One region of the Streptomyces sp. NPDC003379 genome, then DNA from elsewhere that is predicted to be linked to it. Evidence: riboswitches for the same ligand, from Rfam matches in the RefSeq annotation. Region 1 holds a riboswitch; each other region holds the start of a gene.
What was found. A riboswitch is a leader RNA that binds a small molecule or an ion and turns the genes downstream of it on or off. The one in region 1 is predicted to bind cobalamin.
Positions count from the first base shown of each region.

Region 2: it holds a riboswitch for cobalamin, as region 1 does, so the genes downstream of both, ACWDVB_RS28570 (cobalamin biosynthesis protein) here and metE (5-methyltetrahydropteroyltriglutamate--homocysteine S-methyltransferase) in region 1, are expected to answer to the same signal.
Region 3: it holds a riboswitch for cobalamin, as region 1 does, so the genes downstream of both, ACWDVB_RS19815 (energy-coupling factor ABC transporter permease) here and metE (5-methyltetrahydropteroyltriglutamate--homocysteine S-methyltransferase) in region 1, are expected to answer to the same signal.

Region 1 is NZ_JBSFRK010000056.1:885-4,681, forward strand. It holds gene metE (5-methyltetrahydropteroyltriglutamate--homocysteine S-methyltransferase) at 1-1,954, opposite strand, end outside; cobalamin riboswitch at 2,114-2,333, opposite strand; gene ACWDVB_RS35165 (sensor histidine kinase) at 2,784-3,797, opposite strand, start outside.
Region 2 is NZ_JBSFRK010000034.1:43,908-47,704, forward strand. It holds gene ACWDVB_RS28560 (anion permease) at 261-1,562, shown strand; gene ACWDVB_RS28565 (hypothetical protein) at 1,575-1,799, shown strand; cobalamin riboswitch at 1,935-2,085, shown strand; gene ACWDVB_RS28570 (cobalamin biosynthesis protein) at 2,193-3,146, shown strand; gene ACWDVB_RS28575 (cobyric acid synthase) at 3,155-3,797, shown strand, end outside.
Region 3 is NZ_JBSFRK010000018.1:102,857-106,653, reverse strand. It holds gene ACWDVB_RS19825 (hypothetical protein) at 1-717, shown strand, start outside; gene ACWDVB_RS19820 (hypothetical protein) at 921-1,688, shown strand; cobalamin riboswitch at 1,801-1,984, shown strand; gene ACWDVB_RS19815 (energy-coupling factor ABC transporter permease) at 2,015-2,782, shown strand; gene ACWDVB_RS19810 (energy-coupling factor ABC transporter substrate-binding protein) at 2,782-3,180, shown strand; gene cbiQ (cobalt ECF transporter T component CbiQ) at 3,187-3,797, shown strand, end outside.

The DNA of each region.
Region 1 (3,797 bases):
GGACGCCGCTCGTGGCGAGGCGGAACGCCTCTGTCGCCCAGGCCAGGTACGCGCCGTGGTCGGCGGCCCGAAGCGGGAGGGTTTCGCGCAGCGCGGGCTCGTCGACCTGGATGACCGAACTGCCCGCCGCCTCCAGATCGTTCACTTCGTCGCGCAGGGCGAGGGCGACCTGGCGGGCCGTCTCGGCGAGCGGCTGGTCGTCGCGGACGAAGGACCAGGCGAGCATGGTGACCGGGCCGGTGAGCATGCCCTTGACCGGGCGGTCGGTCAGTGACTGGGCGTATGACGTCCAGCGGACCGTCATGGGCTCGGCGCGGGAGATGTCGCCGGCCAGGATCGGCGGGCGGACGTAGCGGGTGCCGTAGGACTGGACCCAGCCGTGCTGGGTGGCGAGGTAGCCGGTGAGCTGTTCGGCGAAGTACTGGACCATGTCGTTGCGTTCGGGCTCGCCGTGCACGAGGACGTCGATGCCGATCTTCTCCTGGAAGGAGATGACCTCGTGGATCTCGGCCTCGATGCGCTTCTCGTACGCGGCGGTGTCGAGGCGGCCGGCGCGCAGGTCGGCGCGGGCGGTGCGCAGCTCGGTCGTCTGAGGGAAGGAGCCGATGGTGGTCGTGGGCAGCAGCGGCAGTCCGAGGTGAGCATGCTGGGCGGCCGCTCGCTCCGGGTACGGCTGCGAGCGGCGGCCGTCGGCGTCGGTGACGGCCGCGGCGCGGGCGCGTACGGCAAGGTTGTGGGTGAGGGCGGATCCGGCCCGGGAGGCCAGGTCGGCGCGGTTGGCCGCGAGCTCGGCCGCGATGGTGTCGGTGCCCTGTGCCAGCCCGCGGGTCAGCGTGACGATCTCGACGGCCTTCTGGCGGGCGAAGGCCAGCCAGCGTGCGACCTGCGGGTCCAACTCGCGTTCCGCCGTCGCGTCCAGGGGGACGTGCAGCAGGGAGCAGGAGGCGGCCACGTCCACCCGGTCGGCCAGGCCGAGCAGGGTGCCGAGGGTGGACAGCGACTTCTCCAGGTCGTTGATCCATACGTTGCGGCCGTTCACTACACCCGCGATCAGCCGCTTGCCGGGCAGCCCGCCGACGGCCGCGAGGTCGTCGAGGCTTGGTGCGGCAGGACCGGTGAAGTCGAGTGCCAGTCCGTCGACGGGCGCCTTGGCCAGGACGGGAAGTGCTTCGCCGAGCCGGTCGAAGTAGGAGGCGACCAGGAGCTTCGGCCGGTCGGCAAGTCCGCCCAGCTCACGGTAGGCGCGGGCAGCGGCGTTCAGTTCGGCGGGGGCGCGGTCCTGGACGAGGGCGGGCTCATCCAGCTGGACCCACTCGGCGCCGGCCGCCCGCAGGTCGGCGAGCACGTCCGCGTACACCGGCAGGAGCCGGTCGAGCAGGGTCAGCGGCTCGAAGTCCGCGGGGACACCGGGGGCGGACTTGGCCAGCAGCAGGTAGGTGACCGGGCCGACCAGCACGGGGCGCGCGGTGAGGCCGAGCGCGAGGGCCTCGGTCAGCTCGGTGACCTGCTTGGCCGAGTCGGCGGAGAAGGCGGTGTCGGGACCGAGTTCGGGGACGAGGTAGTGATAGTTGGTGTCGAACCACTTGGTCATCTCCAGCGGCGCCACGTCCTGGGTGCCACGGGCCATGGCGAAGTAGCCGTCGAGCGGGTTGGCGTCGACAGCGGGGCGGTGGCGAGCAGGAATGGCGCCGACCATGACGGTGGTGTCCAGGACGTGGTCGTAGTACGAGAAGTCGCCGGTGGGCACCTCGTGGATGCCGGTGTCGGCGAGTTGCTGCCAGTTGGTGCGGCGCAGGTCGGCGGCCGTCTCCTTGAGGGCGTCGGCGGTGACCCGGCCCTTCCAGTAGCCCTCGATGGCCTTCTTCAGTTCACGGTTCTGGCCCTGGCGGGGGTAGCCGTACACGGTGGCCCTGGCTCCCGCGGCTGCGGACTCGGTCTCGGACTTGACTGTCACGGAACTCTCCTTCGCGAGTGTCTCTCCGAAAGACCCCGGGGACGACTCGTAGGACGCGAAGGAATGGCACACCGGGCGAACCACGCCGCAGTGTCGTCGCGTGTTCCCGCCTGCTATGTACGCCGACCCGCCCACGAGGTCACCGAGATCGCCGTGCGCGTTCACGCACGGGCAGTGGCAGGTCTTCGGACTCGCGGGCACGTCTGCCGGGGCAGACACCTACTGGCCGTCGCTTCCCAGACCTGTCTGTCAGGTCCAGTGCGTATGACGGCGGTCGTTCCCACTCACCGCTGCGGGGCAGTCCCGGATTCCCACCGGGTTCCCTCTTGCGACGCGCCTGCCTGGCGGGCAGGGCGAACCAGCTGCATCCGCCACCCTAGGCGGCCGGTGCGACTCTGGGGAACGGCTGTTCACATGCCGGACGGCGCGATGAGATACCCGCCCGGTTCCCGGTGCCACCGGGAAAGGAGACGCGGCGGAGCGCGGCGCGGCATAGATGCCTGCTGGACCGCCCACGCGGCCGACGCGGCCGACAGGGACCCTGGCCTGGGCCCCGCCGGGGCGCGGACCGGGTGCCGCTCGATGCGGACACCCTGCGCGCGCTGGCCAGCGAGGTCAGAGATTCAGGCGGTGGCGCGACAGTACACGTGGGCCTGCACCGACCCGGACAACTTCCTCGCCCCCGACGCGGCAGCACCCTCAGTCACTCGTCGACCAACACCGTGAGCGCCCGGTGGAGCTGCTGCGTGCGTACGGGCCGGGCAGCGCGCCCGGTGGAGGGGGCTGCCCCCTTCCTTGCTGCCACCCTCGACCTTGGCTGACCTGCTCCTCACGGCTGGGGCACGCCGCGTACCCGTGCGCCGTCCTCGTCGGCGTCGGCGCGGTAAGGGTGGGGCAGAGTGAACACCACCTCGTATCCCTTGGGTTGGCGTGGGCCGGCGTGGAATTCGCCGTCGTGCAGACGGGCGCGTTCCTGCATGCCCTCCAGTCCCCGCCCGCCTGAGCGCACGCCCGGTAGCACCTCATGTGCGGGTGCGGGAGCGCCCATGCGGGGGCCGCCCTCGTCGCGGACGGCGACGGCGAGACCGGCGGTGCCGTGGTCGATTGACAGGGCGACACGGGTGCCGACCCCTGCGTGCCGCAACACGTTGGTCAGGGCCTCCTGCACGATCCGGTAGGAGCACAGGTCGGCGTGCGGCGTAAGGGGCCGCGGGGTGCCGGTGACGGTCGTCGTGACATTCAGTCCGACGGCGTCCATCGAGTCGGCCAGCGCGGTGACGTCTTGCAGCCCCAGCGTGCGACCAGCGTGCGCCCCGGGACCGTCGGCGTCGTCCGGTGGCATGCGCAGTACGTGCAGCAAGCCACGCATATCGGCCAGGGCATGGCGAGTGGCGGCCTCGATGGTGCTCAGAGCGTCGCGGGTCTGCTGGGAGTCCTTGTCGCATACGAAGCGGGCGAGTCCGCTGTGCAGGGACACGACCGACAGGTGATGGGTCACGACATCGTGGAGTTCGCGGGCGAGGCGGAGTCTCTCCTCCGTCACAGCCTGGCGGGCCAGGGCTCCTTCTTGCTGCCGCAGCCGGTCGGTGAGCAGGGCGAGGCGCCGGTTGCTCTGCCGCAGACGACGCTGGTTGTAGCCGATGCCCCAGACGATGGTGACGAACACCAGGGTCTCCGCGACGGCCAGCCACATGGACGACGCGCCCGCGCTGAGGGCGTGGTGGATCCATACGGCGGTGGCGAGGGCCGCGCCGGGCGCCGCCTTGCGGGGCGGGTTCACGGAGGCGACGGTGAGGAAGGCCAGCATCGGCGACCAGACATTGACGGTCGGCTGGTATCCGGC
Region 2 (3,797 bases), on a different contig from region 1:
TGACAAGTATCTCCTGGGCGGTCCGGCGGCCGGTCGGATCAGTGCGCGGAGAGGGGGGCCGAAGGGTGGCGGAAGGCGACACTCCGCCCGGATTTACGGCCGTGCGCCGCCAATCCGTACGATCCTGACCAGACACCTGATCGATACGGATCGACGAGACTCCGCTTCGGGTCACCGTGATGCCCGATCCAGTTCACTTTCCGTTCACCCAGGTTGCCTACGTTCCACATGCCACTGACGTCCAACAGAAGCCTGGGTAAATGGAACACATCACGCTTCTCCTCGGGATCGTGATCGTTACCGCTCTCGTGTTCGATTTCACGAACGGTTTCCACGACACTGCCAACGCGATGGCGACGACCATCTCGACCGGCGCTCTCAAGCCCAAGACGGCGGTGGCCATGTCCGCCGTGCTCAACCTCGTCGGCGCCTTCCTCTCCGTCGAAGTCGCCAAGACGATCTCCGGCGGCATCGTCAACGAGGACGGCCTCAAGACCGAGGTCATCTTCGCCGCGCTCGTCGGCGCGATCCTCTGGAATCTGCTGACCTGGCTGGTGGGCCTGCCCTCCAGCTCCTCCCACGCGCTCTTCGGCGGCCTCATCGGCGCCGCGGTCATGTCGATGGGCTGGTCCTCGATCAACGGCGGCACCGTCGTCACCAAGATCCTGATCCCGGCCCTCGCCGCGCCCCTCGTGGCGGGTCTCGCCGCGATGGTGGCCACGCGACTGACGTACCGCATCGGCCGCAACACCGACACCAGGGCGACGGCCAAGGGCTACCGCGCGGGCCAGATCGCGTCCGCGGGCCTCGTCTCGCTGGCCCACGGCACGAACGACGCGCAGAAGACCATGGGCATCATCACGCTCGCCCTGGTCACCGGCGGCGTCCTGAACCCCGGCTCGAACCCCCCGATGTGGGTCATCGTCTCGGCCGGTGTCGCCATCGCGCTCGGCACGTACCTCGGCGGCTGGCGCATCATCCGCACCATGGGCAAGGGCCTCACCGACCTCCAGCCGCAGCAGGGCTTCGCCGCCCAGACCAGCGCCGCGACGGTCATCCTTGCCTCCTCGCACCTGGGCTTCTCGCTCTCCACCACCCAGTCCTGCTCCGGCGCCGTGATGGGCGCGGGCCTCGGCCGCAAGGGCGGCGTGGTCCGCTGGTCGACCGCGAGCCGCATGTTCATCGCGTGGGGCCTGACCCTGCCGGCCGCCGGCCTGGTCGGTGCGGGCGCCGAGTTCCTCACCAAGCAGGGCCCCTGGGGCGTCGCGGTCACCGCCGCGCTGCTCATCGCGGGCTCGGCGGTCATCTGGGTGCTCTCGCGGCGCAACGCCGTCGACCACACCAACGTCACCGACGACGAGATCCGCCACGACGGCACCACCGCGGACGTCGAGCCCGCGGGCGTCGTGACCACCGCGATCGCCGCCGTCACGCCGCCCCCGACGGGCGCGATGGCCGCCGCGGACGCCTCCTCCGACGACCCGGTCAGGGCCACCATCTCGGCCCCGACCACGACCACGACCGGCGCCATGGCGGACCCCGCCAGGCCCGCGACGGTTTAAGGACACATCAGCATGAACATCGACTGGGCAGCTCTCGGTTCCGTCTTCGGAGTCAGCCTCGCCGTGACGGTGGCTCTCGTGGGCCTGTTCACCCTTGGCGTCGTCGGTCTCTCCAAGCAGGAGACGGCGTCCGCCTCGGGCGGCGGCTCCGCGGCCATGGCGCGCACCGGCGCGTACGCCTGCTTCGCGCTGTGCGCGGCGGCCGTGGCGTACGGCATCTATCTGATCGTCGCCTGACGGCAGAAGCTTCGGGTGGGGTGCGGGACGTGCGTGCGCGTCCCGCACCCCACCGTCATGTCCGGGGCCCCGCTGTGAGGCTCTGCTGTGGGGCTCCGCACACTCTCCCGCCGCAGGTCAACGGCGAGTTGACGGGCGTTCGCGGGGCGTGGTGGACTTCCGGGGCCAACTACGGCGGCAGAAGAGGAAGCCGGTGCGAATCCGGCGCGGTCCCGCCACTGTCACCGGGAAACCGTCCCCGACGCTCCCGTCAGCCAGGAACTCTCGCCGCCGATCACGTCGAACCAGGGCGCGGACACCCTGAGTGAGGACATATCGCCATGCGCGGCCGCCCACTGCCGGACCAGTTCCCGAGCGTCAGCTCCCTCCTCGGCACAGCGGTCGGCTGAGCCCATGAGTGCCGATCGCGACTTCGCGTACGGCGCCGCCGCCGGCCTCCTCGGTGACCTGCTGCTCGGCGATCCCCGCCGGGGCCATCCGGTCGCCGCGTTCGGGCGTGCGGCGGGTGCCGTCGAGCGGGTGCTGTGGCGGGACCACCGCGGGTGGGGCGCGCTGCACGCCGTGGTGTGCGCCGGGGGCGCGGCGGGTGCCGCCGCGCTCGCCTCCCGACTTGTACGCCGCTGCCCCACCGCGTCCATCGCGCTGACCGCCGCCGCCACCTGGGCCGTCGTCGGCGGGACCTCGCTCGGGCGGGAGGCGCGGGCCATCGGCGGCGCGCTCGAAGCCGGGGACATCGAGGTGGCCAGGGAGCGGCTGCCGCATCTGTGCGGACGGGACCCGCAGGCGCTGGACGCCGACGGGATCGCGCGGGCCGTCGTCGAGTCCGTCGCCGAGAACACCTCGGACGCGGTGGTCGGGGCGCTGGTGTGGGGCGCCGTCGGCGGAGTGCCCGGGCTTGTCGCCTTCCGCGCCGTGAACACCCTGGACGCCATGGTCGGGCACAAGTCGCCCACGTACCGGCGGTACGGGTGGGCTTCCGCACGGCTCGACGACGTCTTCGGGTGGCCCGGAGCGCGGCTCACGGCGGGCCTCGCGGCGCTGGCCGGGGATTCGCCCCGGGGCGCCCTGCGGGCCTGGCGCGCGGACGCCGCCAAGCACCCGAGCCCCAACGCCGGTCCCGTCGAGGCCGCCTTCGCGGGCGCCCTCGGCGTACGGCTCGGCGGGACCCTCTCGTACGCGGGGCGGGTCGAGCACCGGCCCGTCCTGAACGCGGACGGACGGGACGTCGACGTCGCGGACATCGAGCGGGCCGCGAAACTCTCCCGCCGGGTCGGCTGGCTTGCGCTGGGCGTCGCGGTGGGCGCGCGGGAAGTACTCCGTCGGTCACGGTCAAGGAGAACCCCGTGAAGAAGCTCATGAGTGGTGGACTACTGGTCGCCGGGACCACCTCGGACGCCGGGAAGAGCGTCGTCACCGCGGGGATCTGCCGGTGGCTGGCCCGCAAGGGCGTCGCCGTCGCGCCGTTCAAGGCGCAGAACATGTCCCTCAACTCCTTCGTCACCCGCGAGGGCGCCGAAATCGGCCGGGCGCAGGCCATGCAGGCGCAGGCCGCCCGCGTCGAGCCGAGCGCCCTGATGAATCCCGTACTGCTCAAGCCGGGCAGCGACCGGTCGAGTCAGGTCGTACTCATGGGCAAGCCGGTGGGCGAGATGAGCGCGCGCGGGTTCTTCGGGGGGCCTGGGGGGTCGTCCCCCGGGGAAAGGCTGCACGGGGGGCGCCAGGCGGCGCTGCTCGACACCGTCGTGGGGTGCCTCGAAGAACTCCGGGGCAGCTACGACGCCGTGATCTGTGAGGGCGCGGGCAGCCCCGCCGAGATCAATCTGCGGCGCACCGACATCGTGAACATGGGCATCGCGCGGGCCGCCCGCTTCCCCGTCCTTGTGGTCGGGGACATCGACCGGGGCGGGGTGTTCGCCTCCTTCTTCGGGACGACGGCGCTGCTGAGCGCGGCCGACCAGGAGCTGGTGGCCGGGTATCTCGTCAACAAGTTCCGCGGCG
Region 3 (3,797 bases), on a different contig from region 1:
GTGATCGAGGGGCTGGCCGGAATCTGCAAGGCCGCGCGGGGCGAGTCGGACGGAATGGACATCGCGACGAAGGCGGACGCCTGGCTCCGCGCCTCCGACTACCGTCCCGGCGGCGCCGGTCAACTGTGCAAGGACGGGGACGCCCTCGGAGTCCTGCAACGCTTCGTCACGTACTACCGGCAGCATCCCGGCGAACGTGTGGCGCTGCGTGCCGCCCCGTCGGGCACCAGGGCCTGTGAGAGCCACCTCGCCGTCACGGACGACAGCGTCGGGCCGGACGGCACGATCAATCTCCACGGCACCTGGCCGGACCCGCCGGCCACCGTGGAGCTGCGCGCCGCGGAGTTGGCGGAACCGGTCGTCCTGGAGCCCTTCGGTGACCCGGAGGACCCCAGCAGGTGCTGCAAGGACGCGCTGTTCGCCGTCGACCTGCCGGGCAAGGACGGCTTCGGCGGACGCCGTCCGACGTCGGTCGACGTGACGCTGGTGACGAAGAGCGGGGCGCGGCTCGTCAAGGAGGCGGCGTTCACCATCGACTGGACCGGCATCGACCCACCGCCCCCGCCCGGCCCGTCGGGCCCGAGCCCCTCGATATCCGACCGCGCGTCGTCCCCCGGCGTATCGTCCGACCCGTCCGTCCTGTCCGACCCGTCCGACCCGTCCGACCCGTCCGACCCGTTCATGGCATCCCTGACGTCAGACGCGATCTCCCGATGAGCGGTCCTCCGCCCCCGCAACGGCTCCCTGCCCGGGACCCTGATCCCGGGGGACCCGTACCCGGGGGGCCAGGCCCCGACCCGGCACCCAGCCCCGATCCACCACCCCCACCACAGCCCCCACCCCCTGCCACACCCGGCACCACCCCCGCCCCCGGCGCCCACGTCGGCTGGGTCGAGAGCATCGGAGCCGTCGGGTCTCTCGTGACGCTCCTCACCGCCGTCCTCTTCTACTTCGGCTGGGCGAGCACCGACGCCGAGACCAGGGCCCTCGGGCTGCGCGACACCGTCTTCCACCTCTCCACCAGCGACTATCTGCTGCGGAGCGTCGGCGCCCTGTACGTTCCGGCCTGGCTCGCGGCCGGCGCCGCCCTCGGCGCGCTCGGGCTGCACCGCTGGGCGGCGGGCGAACCGGAGAGGCTCACCCGCGCCGTGCGCGTGCTGCGGTTCAGCTGGACGGTGCCACTCATCCTCGTACCGCTGTATCCGCTCAGCCCCTGGCTGTTCGACCTGCTGCTGCCGCTCACCGCGATCGGCGGCTTCGCGCTCAACGCGTACGCCCGCACCCGCGAACGCCGCGACCTGCGGCTGTGGGGGCTCACCCTCTTCGTCTGCGTCCTGTCGCTGTTCTGGGCCGTGTCGGCCTACGCGCAGATCGCGGGCCGGGGCCGGGCGGAGCTGACGGAACGCACCGTCCGCAGCGACTTCCCCGCCGTCGCCGTCCTCAGCGAGAAGGACCTGATGATCCGCGGCGGCGGCAGCTGCTTCCGCCGCGTCACGGAGAAGGGCAGCAAGTACGCGTACGAGTACGCCGGGCTGCGCCTGTTCCACGTCTCCGGAGACCGCGTCTTCCTCGTTCCCCGCGACTGGACGCCCGGCGACGGCACCCTCTACGTCCTCAAGGAGGGCGAGGGTCAGCGCGTCGACCTGCTCAGCGGACCCGGCCGCCGGGAACGGGAGTGCCGGGGGTAGCCCGGCCTGCTGTTGCTGCGACCGAAGGTCCAGGCGTACGCCGCCGAGGGCGCGCCCCGTCCGCACCTCTTCGGCACTCCCCGTGCAGGTTGTCAGTTCGATCAGTCGCAGATTACTGTCACCACGCCTTGGTGAACGGGAAATCCGGTGTGATGCCGGTGCGGCCCTCGCCACTGTGATCGGGAAGTCCGGCTCCAGCCCTCGCGGCAGCCACTGGGTGCACATGCGCCCGGGAAGGCGGAGTCCGGTCGGTACGACCCGTCAGCCAGGAGACCGGCCAAGGCGCGTTGTCCATCCACGAGGTGCTGGAGAGGGTCTGCTGAACCATGCACATAGCCGAGGGTTTCCTCCCCCCGGCGCACGCGATCGCCTGGGGCGTAGCGTCCGCGCCGTTCGTCGTCCACGGAGTCCGCTCCCTGACCCGTGAAGTCAAGGAACACCCGGAGAGCACTCTGCTCCTCGGCGCGTCCGGAGCCTTCACTTTCGTCCTTTCCGCCTTGAAAATCCCCTCCGTGACGGGCAGTTGCTCGCACCCGACGGGAACCGGGCTCGGCGCCATCCTGTTCCGGCCGCCGATCATGGCGGTGCTCGGCACCATCACGCTGCTCTTCCAGGCCCTGCTGCTCGCCCACGGCGGGCTCACCACGCTCGGCGCCAACGTGTTCTCCATGGCGATCGTCGGGCCCTGGGCCGGATACGCCGTCTACCGGCTCCTCAAGCGGTACGACGTGCCGCTCATGGTCGCCGTGTTCTTCGGCGCCTTCGTCGCGGACCTCTCCACGTACTGCGTCACCAGCGTCCAGCTGGCGCTGGCGTTCCCCGATCCGAGCAGTGGATTCATCGGCGCCCTCGGCAAGTTCGGCGGCATCTTCGCCGTCACGCAGATCCCTCTGGCGGTCAGCGAGGGACTGCTCACCGTCGTGGTGATGCGGCTGCTCGTGCAGTCCAGCAAGGGCGAGCTCACCCGGCTCGGCGTACTGCTGCGGAGCAAGCAGTACGCCGGGGCGAAGGCAGGCACGGAGACCAGGTCGCAGACCGACACGGAGACCGACACGGAGACCGACACGGAGACCGAGACGGGGGCCAGCGCCTGATGAGCCGGAACGCGAAGATCAACACCTTGCTGCTCGTCATCGTGGCCGCACTCGCGGTGCTGCCCCTGGCGCTCGGCCTCGGCGACCACAAGGAAGAGCCGTTCACTGGCGCCGACGCCCAGGCCGAGTCGGCGATCACCGAGATCAAGCCGGACTACAAGCCCTGGTTCTCCCCACTGTACGAACCCCCGTCCGGGGAGGTCGAATCGGCGCTGTTCGCCCTGCAGGCGGCCCTCGGCGCGGGCGTCCTCGCGTACTACTTCGGGCTGCGCAAGGGACGCCGCCAAGGCGCGGAACAAGCGCGAGCCCATGACGACACCGCCCCCGCGGAGCCGGAGATCCGCGCGGAACAGCGTGCCGACGCGCAGGGCACGCGGCCCGAGGCCGGGCAGGTCTGACCCGGCGTGCTACCCATTGACGCGGCGGCGCACAGCAGTCGCTGGCGCCGCCGCCACCCCGTGGACAAGGCCGTGCTCGGGCTCGGCCTCACCGTCCTCGCCATCTCCCTGCCGCCCTGGCCGGGCGCCGCCCTCGTACTGATCGCCGCGCTCACGGTGCTGCTCGGCCCGGCGGGCGTGCCGCCCCGCAAGCTGTGGCGCGCCTACCGCGTACCGCTCGGCTTCTGCGTCACCGGCGCCCTGACCCTGCTCGTCCAGATCGGCGGGCCCGACGGGTTCGTCACGCTCGCCGACAGCGGCCCGGCGCGCGCGGGCGGTCTGCTGCTGCGGACCTCGGCGGCCTCGCTGGGGGTGCTCCTCTTCGCCTTCACCACGCCGATGTCGGATCTGCTGCCGCGCCTGGTGAAGGCCGGGGTGCCCGCGCCGGTCGTGGACGTGGCGCTCGTGACGTACCGGATGAGTTTCCTCCTCCTGGACTCCATGAGCCGGATCCGGCAGGCGCAGGCCGCACGGCTCGGCCACACCACCCGGGCCGCCGCCTGGCGCTCCCTCGGCGGTCTCGGCGCCACGGCGTTCGTACGGGCCTTCGACCGGGCGAGCCGCCTGCAGGCCGGGCT